DNA from 4 places in the Pseudoalteromonas sp. KAN5 genome. Region 1 is predicted to be linked to each of the others. Evidence: predicted binding sites of a transcription regulator. Region 1 holds the regulator's gene; each other region holds the start of a gene.
What was found. Region 1 encodes LexA, which represses DNA repair genes until DNA is damaged. Its sites were predicted from a motif close to TACTGTATNNNNATACAGTA; they were not measured.
Positions count from the first base shown of each region.

Region 1 (3,765 bases):
TTGTGATTGGTAGTAAATAGCCAGCGCTTAAACCCTTTAGCAGGGTGATGATGGCCATCATCATGATCTGCAGCTGTATTATCATGTTGCTGTGTTACGCTACTCATTATTTAGCCTCCGATGTTGCATCAAGCTCAGCTTGGATCTGACTCGGTTGAATAACATCGCCGGTATCATTACCCCACGCATTACGTTTGTAAGTAATAACCGCCGCTAATTGTTTAATTGATAATTGCTTAGCAAATGCTTGCATCGCAGTACCTGGGCGGCCATGTAGTACGACATCAATATGATCTTTAATATCACCAAGCACCACCGGATTGCCTTTCAGCGCAGGAAACACTCCTGGCAGCCCCATACCTGTTGGTTGATGGCATGCTGCACAACTGGCCATGTAAACTTGTTCACCCAACGTCATTAACTCTTCTTTAGGTAATGTTTGATCGAGTAATGCCGCATCCGCAGCAGCTGCTTTTTGCTTAGCTTGTTTAGCATCAGCCAGCCATGTCGCAAATTCTTGCTCAGATTTAGCTTCCACCACCACGGGCATAAAACCATGGTCTTTGCCGCACAACTCAGCGCATTGCCCGCGATAAATGCCCTGTTCATTTATTTTCGTCCACGTTTCATTGATAAAACCCGGGTTGGCATCTTTTTTAACCGCAAAATCAGGGACCCACCACGAGTGGATCACATCATCGGAGGTCATCAAAAAGCGTATTTTTTTATTGATTGGCAAGACTAAAGGTTTGTCTACCTCTAGAAGGTAGGTGTTAGTTTTATCCGCTTGATTGGTTATTTGTTCTTGTGGAGTTGATAGGATAGAGTAAAAAGCAACACCTTCGCCCATGTACTCATAATGCCATTTCCATTGTGACCCTGTAATTTTAATCGTTAAATCAGCTTTACTTGCATCCTCCATCGCAATCAACGTTTTAGTCGCAGGCACAGCCATCGCGATGAGAATAACAAATGGAATAGCAGTCCAAAGTATTTCAACTTTAGTACTTTCATGGAATTGGGCTGGAATAGCCCCTTTTGATTTACGATGATGTATTAACGCCCAAAACATAACGGCAAATACAATCACCCCAATCACACAACAAATTATAAATATAGTCATGTGTAGTTGATAAACATTATTACTTATATCGGTTACACCTTCGCGCATATTAAATTGGCTATTCGCCAACAATTGCTGCGGAAGCATAAGTAATATAAGCCACAAGGTAGCGCTCAGTTTACCCATGTGACGGCTCCTTTTGATGCTATTGCAAGACGCAAAGCGAAAAGGCGGCACTACTTTATTTCACGCCAATTCGTTATTTTTTTATTGTAACTGGTGATCAAACCTGCTTCAGAAAGTGCTTTTACTACAGAAACTCGCAACTTTTAAAGACAGTTGTTAACACAGTGTATTAACCAATTAGTTAAAAAACGAACAATTAGCAAGTTTTAGGGGCAATAAATTTCTCTTTTGGTGCATAAATAACAACTAAAAATCAGCGCGTTATTTTCTAATGGAGGGGATGTAGCAGTAGCCAAAAAGTAACCTAAAGTAGAGCTGGCAAGGGCTTGGGAAGCGTAGCTAAGTATTAAATTTAACCACTAAAGAAGTAAAAAAATTCAAAGCACCAAACTTCACCAATTTGGTGCGCAATAGGTTTACATCCAGTCAGCGTTACGGATCACGCCAACTGCCAGCCCTTCAATATTGAAAGATTCATGCTCCAAATCCACTTCAATTGGTGCAAATTCATCATTTTCAGCATGTAAGAAAACTTTTTTACCTGCTTTTTCAAGGCGCTTCACTGTTACATCATCATCAACACGAGCAACGACCACTTGGCCATTTTCAGCAACTTGAGTGCTATGTACTGCCAGTAAATCACCATCCATAATACCAATGTCTTTCATACTCATGCCTTGCACTCGTAATAAAAAGTCGGCAGCAGGTTTAAATAATAATGGGTCAACTTGGCAGTGACTCTCAACATGCTGCTCTGCCAAAATTGGCTCACCAGCAGCGACGCGGCCAATCAGCGGCAAACCTAGCTGCTCAGGCTCATCTTCCTCAACTAATTGAATACCACGGCTAGCGCCGGGCTTCATTTTTATAACACCTTTTTTAGCCAGTGCTTTTAGATGCTCTTCAGCTGCATTGGCGCTTTTAAAGCCTAACGTTTGCGCAATCTCAGCACGGGTTGGCGGCATACCGGTATCTTTAATAAATACTTTAATAAGTTCAAGAATTTGAGCTTGGCGATTCGTTAATGGGCGCATACAACTGGTTTTCCATACAGTACATTTAACTGTGAGTATATACAGTTATCTGAAAATCGCAAATATAAATTGACTATAAACGCGCCGTTAATAATAAGCTTACGCTATTTAAATCACTCTCAGAATCTAACGCCGAGCCAAGGCCAAACTTTAATGCTATATGCTGATTAAACCAATAGTGTGTTTGTAACTCATAGTTGTCACTAAGATGCTTTTCATTGCGTATATTAGCAATTAACCCCACTGACCAAGCCTGATTAACATAGTAAACAGCTTTACCTCGTACATATTTATAACGCCCTGCTAATTGTTTTAATTCTAAATCCCAACCTTGATTTTTATTGATATCTGTCCAGCGTACATAGGGCGCATATGTCCACTCTACTGCAACATTCTTAACCTCTTGCCGCCAATTGCTTTCAACACGACTGTAATAAGCGTTAAAACCAAGTTGTAGCTGCTCATTCATCTGCTTGCCAAGTGCAGCACTGACTAAGTAAGCTGTATCTTGCCAATCCTTGTTATCATCGGAGGTTCTTTGCAGACTGCCCTGCATAACTAACCCCTCGGGGCCATACACTGCTGCATCTGTATTTAAATAACTAAAATCACCGTTCGAAAACCCACCAAAAGCATAGTTATTGACTCTATTTAAGTCGGCTTTAAGATCATATGGCCCAGTTAGAGGCTCTAGATCTTCAGCAAAATAACGATAACGCGCTCCTAAAAATGACTCATCAAAACCGGCGAGGTCGGTAACACCCAAATCAAGCTGATGCTGTGTAGCAGCTATAGCTGGCGCCTGAGTAAGCACATTTACACACAATAATGCACCGAGTTCAAGTCCTCCTAACTTCATGCTTTAAACCTATTAACAAATACACAATAAAGGTACATTTTAACTATTTTTATGATCTTAACTGTAGAAAAATGTTTAAAAGTGTAGACTGAAAACTCACTAATTTAATGAGGCAGATTTATGAGTATTTGGTATCAACCGATCACCCTAGCGCAGTGCAAAGCATTAGATGAAGGCATTAATGGCCAAGGCACGTTAATGAAAACTATGGGGATTGAAATTAGTGAAATTGGCGATGATTATTTAGCCGCTACAATGCCTGCAATTCCAGCTCATCACAATCCTATGGGCATGGTACATGGCGGAGCAAATGTGGTGCTTGCAGAAACCGTAGCTAGCTACGCTGCAAACTTTGTAGTTGATTTTACGAAGTTTTATTGTGTTGGCCAAGAGATCAACGCTAATCACTTAAAAGCATCGCGTAATGGCACATTAACGGCAATTGCAAAACCGCTGCATTTAGGCAAACGAACATCGGTATGGGAAGTAAAAATCACCAATAGTCGTGGCGAATTATGCTGCGTATCAAGAATGACCGCAGCAGTTGTAGAGCGTAAAGGCTAGCTTGCCAGCGGATAAATCGTAATTTCAATTCCTGCACCAATCGCAGAGATACGCAATAA
Region 1 covers NZ_AP025589.1:3,012,552-3,016,316, forward strand. The annotation lists gene ctaD (cytochrome c oxidase subunit I) at 1-107, opposite strand, end outside; gene coxB (cytochrome c oxidase subunit II) at 107-1,249, opposite strand; gene lexA (transcriptional repressor LexA) at 1,666-2,283, opposite strand; gene KAN5_RS13430 (hypothetical protein) at 2,357-3,142, opposite strand; gene KAN5_RS13435 (PaaI family thioesterase) at 3,263-3,706, shown strand; gene KAN5_RS13440 (hypothetical protein) at 3,703-3,765, opposite strand, start outside.

Region 2 (3,765 bases), 490 kb from region 1:
TACTATCTGACGATAGTCTGATTTTAAGCCAAGCACTTGGCTTAGCTTTTTATCTCGATGATAAAACAGCAACCATTTACCGCAATAAATTAGGGGTTAATTTTGTGTCTCTTGATGGCAAAGCAAAGGTCGCCTTACCGGTTCCAGCCGTTTTTATAATTGATAAAAAAGGCTTGGTGCATTTTCAGTATGCAAACCCAAATTACAAGGTTCGCTTAACCGAAAACTTATTATTAGCAGCCGTGAAATCGGTATCTGAACAGTAAATAATTACTTAGCAGAGAGCCTCAGCTCTCTGTTTACTTTCCAGATGCGAACTCTTGCCACGAATTAATTAAATCAACAAAATCTTCAAAACCGCAGCCACTGCTCAAGCCGCTTTCTTCTAGCATTAGCTCATCATCTTGATAGGCTAACAAATCTTCTGAATCTTGGTGTAGTGCATGTGCTTCAAAAATCGCTTCGTCTTTATTTAAAATCAAATCAATTTCTTGCCCCTGTAAAGTTAAAGGCTCAAAACTTGTGGCAACAGCACTGATCAAAGCCTGTACCATAGCTATTTTTTCTTTGCCGATTTCTTCATTCAGCCAACGGCCAATTACTGCATGTTCACTGCTAATTTTAATACGTAAGCCACTTATTGGATCACGTATAAATTGATATTCCATAACTTTACCTAAATACATCTCATGCCTAGGATTATACCCTAGTCAGCTGTGAATTAAGAAAGCCAGATACAAAAATAGCGCTATAAAGCGCTATTTTCTTAATTAGAATTGCTACCGATAGGTTTTAAAGCGTGCGGCATCAATAATCGCCCAAATGTAAACGATAGGAAGTAAAATAAAGCCAATCGCAACATAAATAAGCGCACCGCTAATAACCCAAGCGAGGAAAAAACCAATCGCTGCCATGATCCTGCCTTGGACTAATTGCCCAAGACCTGGAAAAAAGATATTACAAATTGCCGCAATTACATTACCGCCTGAACCTTGCTCTGCCATGTTAACCTCAATTTATTAATTTGATTTTCTTATTAGATACTTACACACATCGTGCCAATTCTTTAACTCATTAACTATCAAAAAGTTACAACAAACCTAGCTAATAAAGTTTCTCCTTTAATAGTGGTTTTTACTAAATATCAGTCAAATTGGCTACAGCAAATATTGCTTACAACAATAGCTTAGCTAAAAAGCACTGCGAATAGAACAAAGAACTTTTTGAAATTAACTGTTTATAAAAACAGTATTTTATTTAGCCTAACAAAAACACCTGTTATACTGCTCACAATATTGATTGAAAAGGCGTGATGATGGACGTTTCAGAATTACTCGACGGTTTAAATGATAAACAACGGGATGCCGTAGCTGCTCCACTGCAAAATATGTTGGTGTTGGCAGGCGCAGGCTCAGGAAAAACTCGAGTACTGGTTCATCGTATCGCTTGGCTTATGCAAGTAGAGCAAGCCTCTGCTTACAGTATTTTTGCAGTAACCTTTACCAATAAAGCCGCCAAAGAAATGCGCACGCGTGTAGAGCAAGCCCTTCAAGCGCCCGTAGGTGGTATGTGGATCGGTACTTTCCATGGTTTATCACACCGTATTTTACGCGCCCATCACCGTGAAGCTAATCTGCCTGAAGCATTTCAAATTTTAGATTCAGACGATCAGCTACGAATGATCAAACGCTTATTAAAAGCCATGAATATCGATGATAAAAAATGGCCCGCAAAGCAATTCGGTTGGTATATCAGCGCAAAGAAAGACGAAGGCCTACGTCCAAAAGACATTCAAGCCTATGATATTAACGAGCAAATGATGCTCAAAGTTTATACTGCTTATCAAGAAGCGTGTGACCGTGCAGGCTTAGTTGACTTTGCCGAAATTCTGCTACGTAGTTTTGAAGTACTAAAAAACAACCCAACCTTGTTGCGCCATTATCAGCAACGCTTTGCGCACATGCTTGTAGACGAGTTCCAAGATACCAATACCATTCAATATGCCTGGCTAAAATTACTCGCTGGCGACACCAATAGCATTATGATTGTTGGTGATGATGATCAAAGTATTTATGGTTGGCGTGGTGCAAAAATTGAAAACATTAAACGCTTTTTAACTGACTTTGAAGCCGAAACAATTCGTCTTGAGCAAAACTACCGTTCAACAGCTACCATTCTAAAAGCATCCAATGCGCTTATTCAAAACAATTCCGAGCGCATGGGTAAAAGCCTCTGGACCGATGGTAATGATGGCGAGCCAATCTCAGTGTATGCCGCCTTTAATGAACTCGACGAAGCACGCTTTGTTAGTAGCAAATTACGTAGCTGGCTCAATGCCGGCAATGCACTGCAAGATGCCGCAATCTTATACCGTAGTAATGCGCAGTCGCGGGTACTTGAAGAAGCTATGTTACAAGAAGGCTTAAAGTACCGTATTTACGGCGGTATGCGCTTCTTCGAACGTCAAGAAATCAAAGACGCCCTTGCTTATTTGCGCCTTGTAGGGAACCGCCAAGATGACGCAGCCTTTGAACGGGTTATTAATACCCCAGCGCGCGGTATTGGTGATAAAACACTCAGCCATATACGTGATTGCGCTCGCGCTGAATCATTGCCACTTTGGTATGCGGCTAAAGCCATTATTGAACAACAGCACTTATCAGGGCGTGCCGCCAGTGTTGTTACTAAGTTTGTTGAGTTGGTTGAACATATTGAAGATAAAATTAGCGATCTCACATTAGAAGAGCAAGCCAAATACGCAATTCAAACATCCGGCTTAATGGCGATGTACCAAGCTGAAAAAGGCGAAAAAGGCCGTGCGCGAGTAGAAAACTTAGAAGAGCTTATTAGCGCGTGTGGTCAGTACGAACTACCTGAAGATGAAGAGTTTAGTTCACCACTACAAGGATTTTTAGCGTATACCTCGCTTGAATCCGGTGATGGTCAAGCAGAAGAACATGAAGATGCAGTGCAAATGATGACATTGCACTCAGCGAAGGGCTTAGAGTTTCCGCTGGTATTTATGGTCGGTGTTGAAGAAGGCATGTTCCCTTCTCAGCAAAGTAATGAAGAATCTGGTCGCTTAGAAGAAGAACGTCGCCTGTGTTATGTCGGCATGACTCGCGCAATGGAAAAACTCTACATAAGTCACGCTGAAAGTCGCCGCCTCTATGGGCAAGAAAAATACCACAGTCCATCACGTTTTTTACGTGAGATGCCGGAAGATTGTATTGAAGAAATTCGTATCAAAACCCAAGTATCTCGCCCGCCAGCAGCAGGACGCTTCAGTTCATCAGTAAGCCATGCTGTTTTTGAAGAAAGCGGCTTTAATTTAGGGCAACGCGTGTTACATGCTAAGTTTGGTGTGGGTACTGTGATCAATTATGAAGGCAGTGGCGCGCAATCACGCGTACAAGTTAACTTTGATGACTTTGGTAGCAAATGGTTAGTAACAGTGTATGCACGACTGCAAGCTATTTAGCCCGCAATTTGCAACATTTCTCACGCAACTTGCCTATGCAAAACATAGGCAATTACTGCTAATTACTGGCGAGCAAAATTGGTGTTACCAACAAGCCAACGAATTATACCAGCAATTGAATCCGACCCTGTGCAAAGTATTATCAAACAATGACGATCTGACAAACAGCAGTTGGCCTAAACATACTCATCAAATACTGGGCCAAGAATTCCAACATGTTATTTATGATGGCTTTAGTGGGCTAGTACCAGACAAACTCGCAGCACTAAGTGGAACTGTCCAAG
Region 2 covers NZ_AP025589.1:3,501,515-3,505,279, reverse strand. The annotation lists gene KAN5_RS15570 (peroxiredoxin-like family protein) at 1-266, shown strand, start outside; gene KAN5_RS15565 (YacL family protein) at 300-668, opposite strand; gene KAN5_RS15560 (hypothetical protein) at 780-1,004, opposite strand; gene uvrD (DNA helicase II) at 1,316-3,481, shown strand; gene KAN5_RS15550 (GNAT family N-acetyltransferase) at 3,459-3,765, shown strand, end outside.
Region 2: uvrD (DNA helicase II) is a predicted target of LexA. The motif match lies at 1,232-1,251, and genes of this name have one in related genera.

Region 3 (3,765 bases), 1.7 Mb from region 1:
GCTAAATACTTTATTACGCAACGCTAATTACTGAATTTTTAGTTTTAAGTTCACCATTTTGGTTTACTTAAATTACATTTAAATTATTTTTATAATTTAAAATCAATGGTTTAATTTTTTTGTTATTATTTAAAACAAATAAAAATAATAACAATTTATTTTTGTATATTTATTTAAGGTGGTTAAGCTCTGTGGTTTTTTTAATTAACATTTGTACCTTTTTTTGTTCTTAAGATCAGAAAGGTGAGGTGTTAGATTTTATGCGAATAATACTCGAGCTATTTAATATAAATCCTGTATTTAGATAACAAATAACAGTGTTGTTTGTTCTTAAAGCTAAGTTTTAGCCATAAATGCCTGATAATACCAATCGACTTAAATATTTAACCATTCTAGCGGGCTAAATAAAGCGCTAACTGCGTTATAAATTTTTCATGTACGACTGCATGGATGCAGGAGCAATTGCCGAGAACAACTACATGTCAAAATTTATGCCTTGTTATCACTGTATTTATCTGTCGCTATAAATAGTCAGTAACTTAACACGATTGGTATAAAAAGGGTGATCAGTATTCATTCAGATGGGAACTGAGCTTGTAAATTTATACATAAATAAAATACACAGCGGTAACTCTGCAAAGGTGTTCGTTAGTAACCTTTTAAGTTGTAGAGAAGATATTATGCTGCATAAAAAAGTTTATAGCAGCAATATGCGCTAGGTTAGACGCTGTGGCATTTTTTATATTTTTTTCCACTACCGCATGGGCATTCGTCATTACGACTAACTTTTATATCCGCAACTGGAAATATCTCGCCATCAAGGTAGCGCCATAACCCATTCTCTTTAATAAAATTTGATTTCTCATGTAGCTGACAAAATAGATTTTGATAAAAATAACTAACGCAAAACTCAACATCCGCAGTCAACTCGTGTTGTTCGGCATCGATCACCGATAACTTTATAAAGCGACAGCTGTTAGCAAAAGCAGCAATTTCATTGACTGGGTTCTCAGTTTGTTTTTCTTGAGCATAAGTTTGATATATGTACTTGGCGTTTTTTAATGCATAAGCAACGTAGCGAGAGCGCATAAGTTGCTCCGCTGTGTTTGCTTGCTCTGTGCCTAAATGGAGCTTTTGGCAGCAGTCTTGGTAACTTTGTTGACTGCCGCATAAGCAATTACTGTGGGTAAGTGAAGTCATGCAAAATCGTTTTGATAGAAAAGCGGTATTTTAACAGCTTATTGCGGCAATGCTATATCTGTACTTTGTTGAGTTTTAGTAAAGCAATATAGTTTTGCACTTGCTTGGTCTAAGTTTAGCGATAGATCAGCAATTTGATTATCTTTTACAATGTCAGTCCAGGTGATCACGGCTGCAAAATTACCATTATGTAATGCCGAGTTTAATACATACTCTAAGTTTACAAGATGTTTTTGGCGTATTACGAGTAGTTTACTAGTATCAATAGAACATGAATCAAGCAATGCCTTGCTAGGTACATGATCGGGTGCAATGAGTAGTGTCCATGCATTTTGGTTATTGTAATGGTGTAATACTTTAAGTAATTCAAAGGTTGCTGAGATCTCATCTTCAATTTGAATTAAGTTAACAGATGAACTTTGATTATCTTGTTGGTAGCTTTTAACAGTTCTTATAGTAATTGGCTGTAACATAATGTTCACTCACTGGTTGTTTATACAGTATATGTATACAGTAGTTTATACAGTTGTTTGACGCAAGTGTTTTTTGCTAATTTTTTATACGATTTTTAATGTTAATGTACTTTCTCAAGTCGTTTTGGAATTGTTTCTCACAGATCTGGAATAGAAAGTCAGGTGTGGCAAGGGCTACAGAGGTGGTAATTGCGTTCCCTGTTGGGGTTTTTCTCATTGGGGTTGGAATTCGTATGTTGAACTACAAACAGGCTGAAACATGAAATAGTTAAACCAGAAGCGATAATGTATCTTTTTTTGTATTTAATACAGCATATATAGTGATCGACATTTATGCAGGATATTGCGTATGTAGTACTCAGAATTTTAAAATTCGTAAGGCAAGTTTGAGTGAGAAACAGACGATCGGGTAAACTCATTTTTGGACAGAAGTGAGTTAAACCGGAAAGGCAAGCTTTCAGCACCTTGATGAAGTTCGGCTAAGAGCGATTGGTCATTGAGATTGACTAAATATAATTGCTTATTGAGTAGAATTTAAGTGTAATGGATACATAGTTAACGCTGAGCAATGCAGGGAAAGCTTAAACTATAATAGGTAAGCCGATTTAGCTAGAACCTTTAAAAAGCAAACTCCCATAGTATAAACAACACCAACTCTGACACACCGAGCAGCTAGCGCCTCAGTTCAACAAGCGATTATGCAACATAAACTGCCTGTCGCATAAATACTAAATGATGGATAACATTGTTCAAATATTTATATCTTGGTTTCCCTTGCTGCTTGTTTTATTCATTATGTGGGTGATACCAATCATACTCATTGCTAGGTCATAAAAAAGTGGGACGTCAAGAGAAGTTAGCATGGATAGTCGCCTGTTTGTTTATTAGCTGGTTTTGTTTACTCTTATTTATGCTAATCGCACCACTGAAGCTTGATGACAAATAGAGGCACTTAAAAAGCGTTTCGTGTTCATCAATATACCCTAATCAAAAATAGTAATTTGGTGCTGTTAGCGCATTAAATTAGGTTTTGATTTATGGCTTTTATAACGGCTTGAGTGCGGTCTTTTACGTCTAATTTGGCAAGAATTTGTGACACATGATTGCGGATAGTCCCCTCAGAATTATCTAACTTTTTGGCAATCACTTTGTTCGACATGCCTAAAGACATACACTGTAATACGGTTTGTTCTTTGTCCGTTAAGCAGAGCTGAGGGCTTAGTTGCTTTTTGAGTAAAAAATCAGTTACCGCACTTTGTAAGACTCGCTCACCCGCGACGACCTGCTTGATAGCGCTAATGAGTTCTTCAAGCTCAATATTTTTAAGCACATACCCACGAGCTCCAAGGTTAAGGGCTTTGACTAATACATCACAATCTTCAAATGTGGTAATGATCAGCACGGGGGTTTTATCACCCTTTTCACGCATTTTTAGCAGTACGCCGAGCCCATCTAAATTCGGCATTCTCATATCGAGTAAAACAATATCAACGCTATGCTCTGCTAATAGGGCAAGCGCTTGCAAGCCATCTTCAGCTTGGGCTTCAATATTAATGGCGCTATCGAGGTTAAGTAAATTAGCGAGGCCTAAGCGAACTAAGGTCTGATCTTCAACAAGTAGGCACTTTATCATGGCTATTTTCTTCTAAATTTAGTGGTAATGTCATGGTGTTGATCAGAGTTTCTTGCTCAAGATGTTGTGAAAATTCACCGCCAAACTGTGTCATTCGCTCATTTAACCCTGCTAACCCATTGCCTTGTTTTGGTAAGTTGGCTTCTGGTTGATTGTGATACGCTTTTGCAATCAACAGAGGGTGTTGGTCAACGTGAGATATACCTACATGCAAAGTAAAGTGGTTTGCTTTGGTATGTTTAAGTGTGTTGCTGATCATCTCTTGGCTAAACCGTAATACACACAGGGCATAGTCTTGAGGGAGTTGCTCTGTCTCCTTACTTAGCTGGAGATCGCAGCGTAAATTAGGTGTCAGTTCGCAAATGGCTTCGAGTGCTTGTTTGAGTATTGTTTTGTCATTGCGCTGAGCTGAAACGATTTCGCGCACCTCTGCCAGCACTTCTTGGCTAAGTTGATGGC
Region 3 covers NZ_AP025589.1:839,060-842,824, forward strand. The annotation lists gene KAN5_RS03665 (YchJ family metal-binding protein) at 721-1,200, opposite strand; gene KAN5_RS03670 (SulA-like leucine-rich domain-containing protein) at 1,239-1,673, opposite strand; gene KAN5_RS03675 (response regulator transcription factor) at 2,692-3,306, opposite strand; gene KAN5_RS03680 (histidine kinase) at 3,284-3,765, opposite strand, start outside.
Region 3: KAN5_RS03670 (SulA-like leucine-rich domain-containing protein) is a predicted target of LexA. The motif match lies at 1,697-1,716, and genes of this name have one in related genera.

Region 4 (3,765 bases), 940 kb from region 1:
TTTTAACTTCAGAGTTGGAGGCAAATTTGGAAACTGGAATGATTATTTCTTTAGCTGCGTATTTTATCGTAATGCTAGGTATTGGCTTATATGCATATAAGCAGTCGACTGCCGATGTATCTGGTTATATGCTGGGCGGACGAAATTTATCTCCAAGCGTAGCTGCGCTGTCAGCCGGTGCATCGGACATGAGTGGTTGGTTACTTATGGGATTACCCGGTGCGATGTATCTATTTGGTTTGAGTAAAGTATGGATTGCTATAGGGTTAGTACTCGGCGCTTGGGCTAATTACTTTTTAGTCGCCCCTCGATTACGTGTTTATACTGAAAAAGCAAATGACTCAATTACGATACCGGATTACTTCGCAAATCGTTTTGTAGATAATAAAAATATTCTTCGTGTTATTTCTGCAATCATAATCATTTTATTCTTTACTTTATACACCTCATCAGGCGTAGTTGCTGGCGGTAAATTATTTGAAAATTCGTTTGGCATGAGTTATGAAATGGGCTTGTATGTAACCACTGGTGTTGTGGTTGTTTATACGCTATTTGGCGGCTTTTTAGCTGTAAGCCTGACGGACTTTGTGCAAGGGTGTATTATGTTTTTATCCTTGTTAATCGTGCCTTTAGTAACTTATAGCATGTTAGACAACTCAGTCGTTGATACGCTTTCTACAGCAACCTATGATCTATTGCTTAGTAATCCGAAACCAAGTGAACAAGTACCATTGGATATGCTTAACTGGTTTGCTGGTGGTTCAGTTATCGCCATAATTTCAGCCCTAGCATGGGGTTTAGGTTATTTTGGTCAACCGCATATTATTGTACGTTTTATGTCTGTACGTTCAGTGAAAGATATGCCAACGATGCGTCGAATTGGTATGTCGTGGATGACGCTTTCGGCTATTGGTGCAGTGTTAACAGGATTGTTTGGTGCAGCTTATATGATTGAAAATCAAATGCTGATTGATGACAAAGAAACCATCTTTTTAGTATTATCAGAATTAGTATTTCATCCGTTAATTGCTGGTTTTTTACTTGCAGCTATTTTAGCTGCGATCATGAGTACTATCTCCTCTCAGCTATTAGTATGTTCAAGCTCACTGACTGAAGATTTCTATAAAATCTACTTAAACCGCAGTGCATCACAAACAGAATTAGTTCTAGTGGGCCGAATTAGTGTGTTGTTAGTGGCCGTATTCGCTATTTATTTGGCCTATGATCGCGATAGTTCGATTTTAGACTTAGTGAGTAATGCCTGGGCAGGTTTTGGCGCTGCATTTGGCCCATTAGTATTGCTTAGCCTTTATTGGAAAAGAATGAACCTTCAGGGTGCAATAAGTGGTATGGTAGTGGGTGCTGCTACTGTTTTGGTTTGGATTTATGCGCCTATAACCATTAACGGTCAGTCACTAAGCAGTATAATTTATGAAATTATTCCTGGCTTTATTTTATCAAGTATCGCAATTATAGTGGTTAGCTTATCAACACCACCTCCTAGTAAAGCGATCACACAGTTATTTGATGAAGTTGAGGGCTCGTTGAGTTAACAACTACAACAGGTATAACAAAAAAAGGAGCTTAGGTAAGCTCCTTTTTTTATCAATCAGGTGTGTACTACTTATCCCAATCGACTTAAATATTTAACCATTTTAGCTGGCAGCCTTATCCGTGTTTGCTTTTAAGTCAGATACATTCTCAGCTGCTTTCTTTGTTTTAGCCGGGGCTGCTTTAGCGGGGGCTATATCTTTTGCGCCTTTGAGAACATTGATAAAATCGTCTTTACTCTTAGCAATCTCTAGAGCAAGCGATTCAATTTGTTGTTCACTTAAAGGGACATCTACTTTTTCTAGCATTACTTCAAGTGACTCTGCTATATCAAGCATCTTGTCATATGCATCTGCTTCTTTTTTAGTAGTAAACGTCATACGCTCGACTCCGTTTCTTTCTACAACATATTTAACAACAACAGCCATGATTTCTCCTGCCAATTTGCTTGGTGAATAATACCTTCACCTTGATTGATTACTGTTTTTATGTACAGTAATGGTTTGTTGGTCTTTTTGCAAGGAGACATTTTTATTTTTTTACTTTGGGTACATTGACAAATGGGTACAACTTTACTTTATTTAAATAGCCGCACTTTTTCAGTATGACTTTATTTGGATGTAGTCCAAAAGTGAGGGCGCTTTTATCAACTATTAACTGAGTCCACGTATGGATATCATGGAGGAAAAGCATGAAGTTTTTAACTTTAATAGTCGTTGTATTCGGTCTTGCTATTTCATTACCTAGTAATGCAGCTGTGAGTAAAGTAGAGGCAACCGAAAGTGCAGGAAAAACACAGCTAATCAATGTTAATCAAGCAACCGTTGAGCAACTTAGTCAGCTACCGGGTATAGGTAAATCTAAAGCACAAGCGATTGTTGACTACCGTACTAAGCAAGGTAAATTTAAATCAGTTGCTGATTTGGCACAGGTGAAAGGAATTGGCGATAAACTCGTCGCTAAATTAGAAGGGAAAGTTAAGTTTTAAGCAGTTAAATATTAATTAGTTAAACATTAAGAACAGGGCGAACTATTCGCCCTGTGTAAACTCTTTAATCGCGTGCTGTAAATGACCTTTAGCAAATTGGATCTCTAAAGGGGTAGTTAGTAAAGGGTAAGCTACACCGGTTAGTAGTAATGCTGGTAACAGCAACCAACCTTCAATATACGCTAACGATAAAAATACAGGGGTCAATAAAAGTAACTTTAAAATACGCAAACTGATTTTTTGCATCGGCGTTAAGTGACTTAAAGCTAAGGCAATAATTTGCTGACGTTGGCGTATTTTAAATGGTTTTAATGGCGTCACTTGGCTTGAAAAAAATGTCATCATCACAGTGACTTTTTAATGATTAAGCGGCTTGCGACAACGCTTATTAGTACCAATGTAAATGCACCAAAAATCACTTCCATCCAAGCAGGCATACTCAAACCTGCAAACTGCCAATCAATATTGCCACAGTCCCCGGTAGCTGCAAAAAACTGAGGGATCCATTCATGCAGTGGGATTGGGAAATTTGGCTCAAACTCACAGCTAAATGCAAAAGGGTCGGTTGTGGTTTGCATCTCGATATGTTGGCGAGCAATCAGATAACCCCAAATACTGGCAACGGCCCAGCTTAATAAAGCGCTAACACGGATTATCATGTTAGTAGGCTTTATTGCGCCAATAATGCCTGCAAAGAGTAGGCCTAACATTGCGGTTCGTTGATAGATACACATAATGCATGGCTCTAAGCCCATTTGGTACTGAAAAAATAAAGCAACCACTTCAAATGTAAATGCTGTTACTGCTAATAAAACCCAAGGTGTGCGTTGTTGCGCTAAATTTGCTAACCAATTCATAGTATTTCCAAATATTAATATATCAATGAGATTATGACTTAGTCATTAAACTAGGCGCAAGGGTAAATATGCTTTGTGACTATAAAAGCATATTTATGGCGGCTGTTTAATTACGTTTATGTAAATAAGTTTCAGTTATTTGCTTGATGGAGTGTTTGTTTCTGCACGTGAGGGGGAGAGTAATTATAAAAATACTGGCAGACATATATTGCGCAGTGGCCATTAATGATTTAATGAAGTGACTTTACTTGTTAGTTTTGCTTCATCTGGTACAATCAGTCAGTTAATCGTTTTTAAGTGAAGTAGTGTGATAACTCGAGTGGGAATTGAATGAGAATTTTTAAAGCGAAAAGTCCAGCTGGATTTGCA
Region 4 covers NZ_AP025589.1:2,072,004-2,075,768, reverse strand. The annotation lists gene putP (sodium/proline symporter PutP) at 39-1,553, shown strand; gene KAN5_RS09330 (YebG family protein) at 1,656-1,979, opposite strand; gene KAN5_RS09325 (ComEA family DNA-binding protein) at 2,243-2,539, shown strand; gene KAN5_RS09320 (hypothetical protein) at 2,582-2,884, opposite strand; gene dsbB (disulfide bond formation protein DsbB) at 2,884-3,396, opposite strand; gene fadR (fatty acid metabolism transcriptional regulator FadR) at 3,727-3,765, shown strand, end outside.
Region 4: KAN5_RS09330 (YebG family protein) is a predicted target of LexA. The motif match lies at 2,030-2,049, and genes of this name have one in related genera.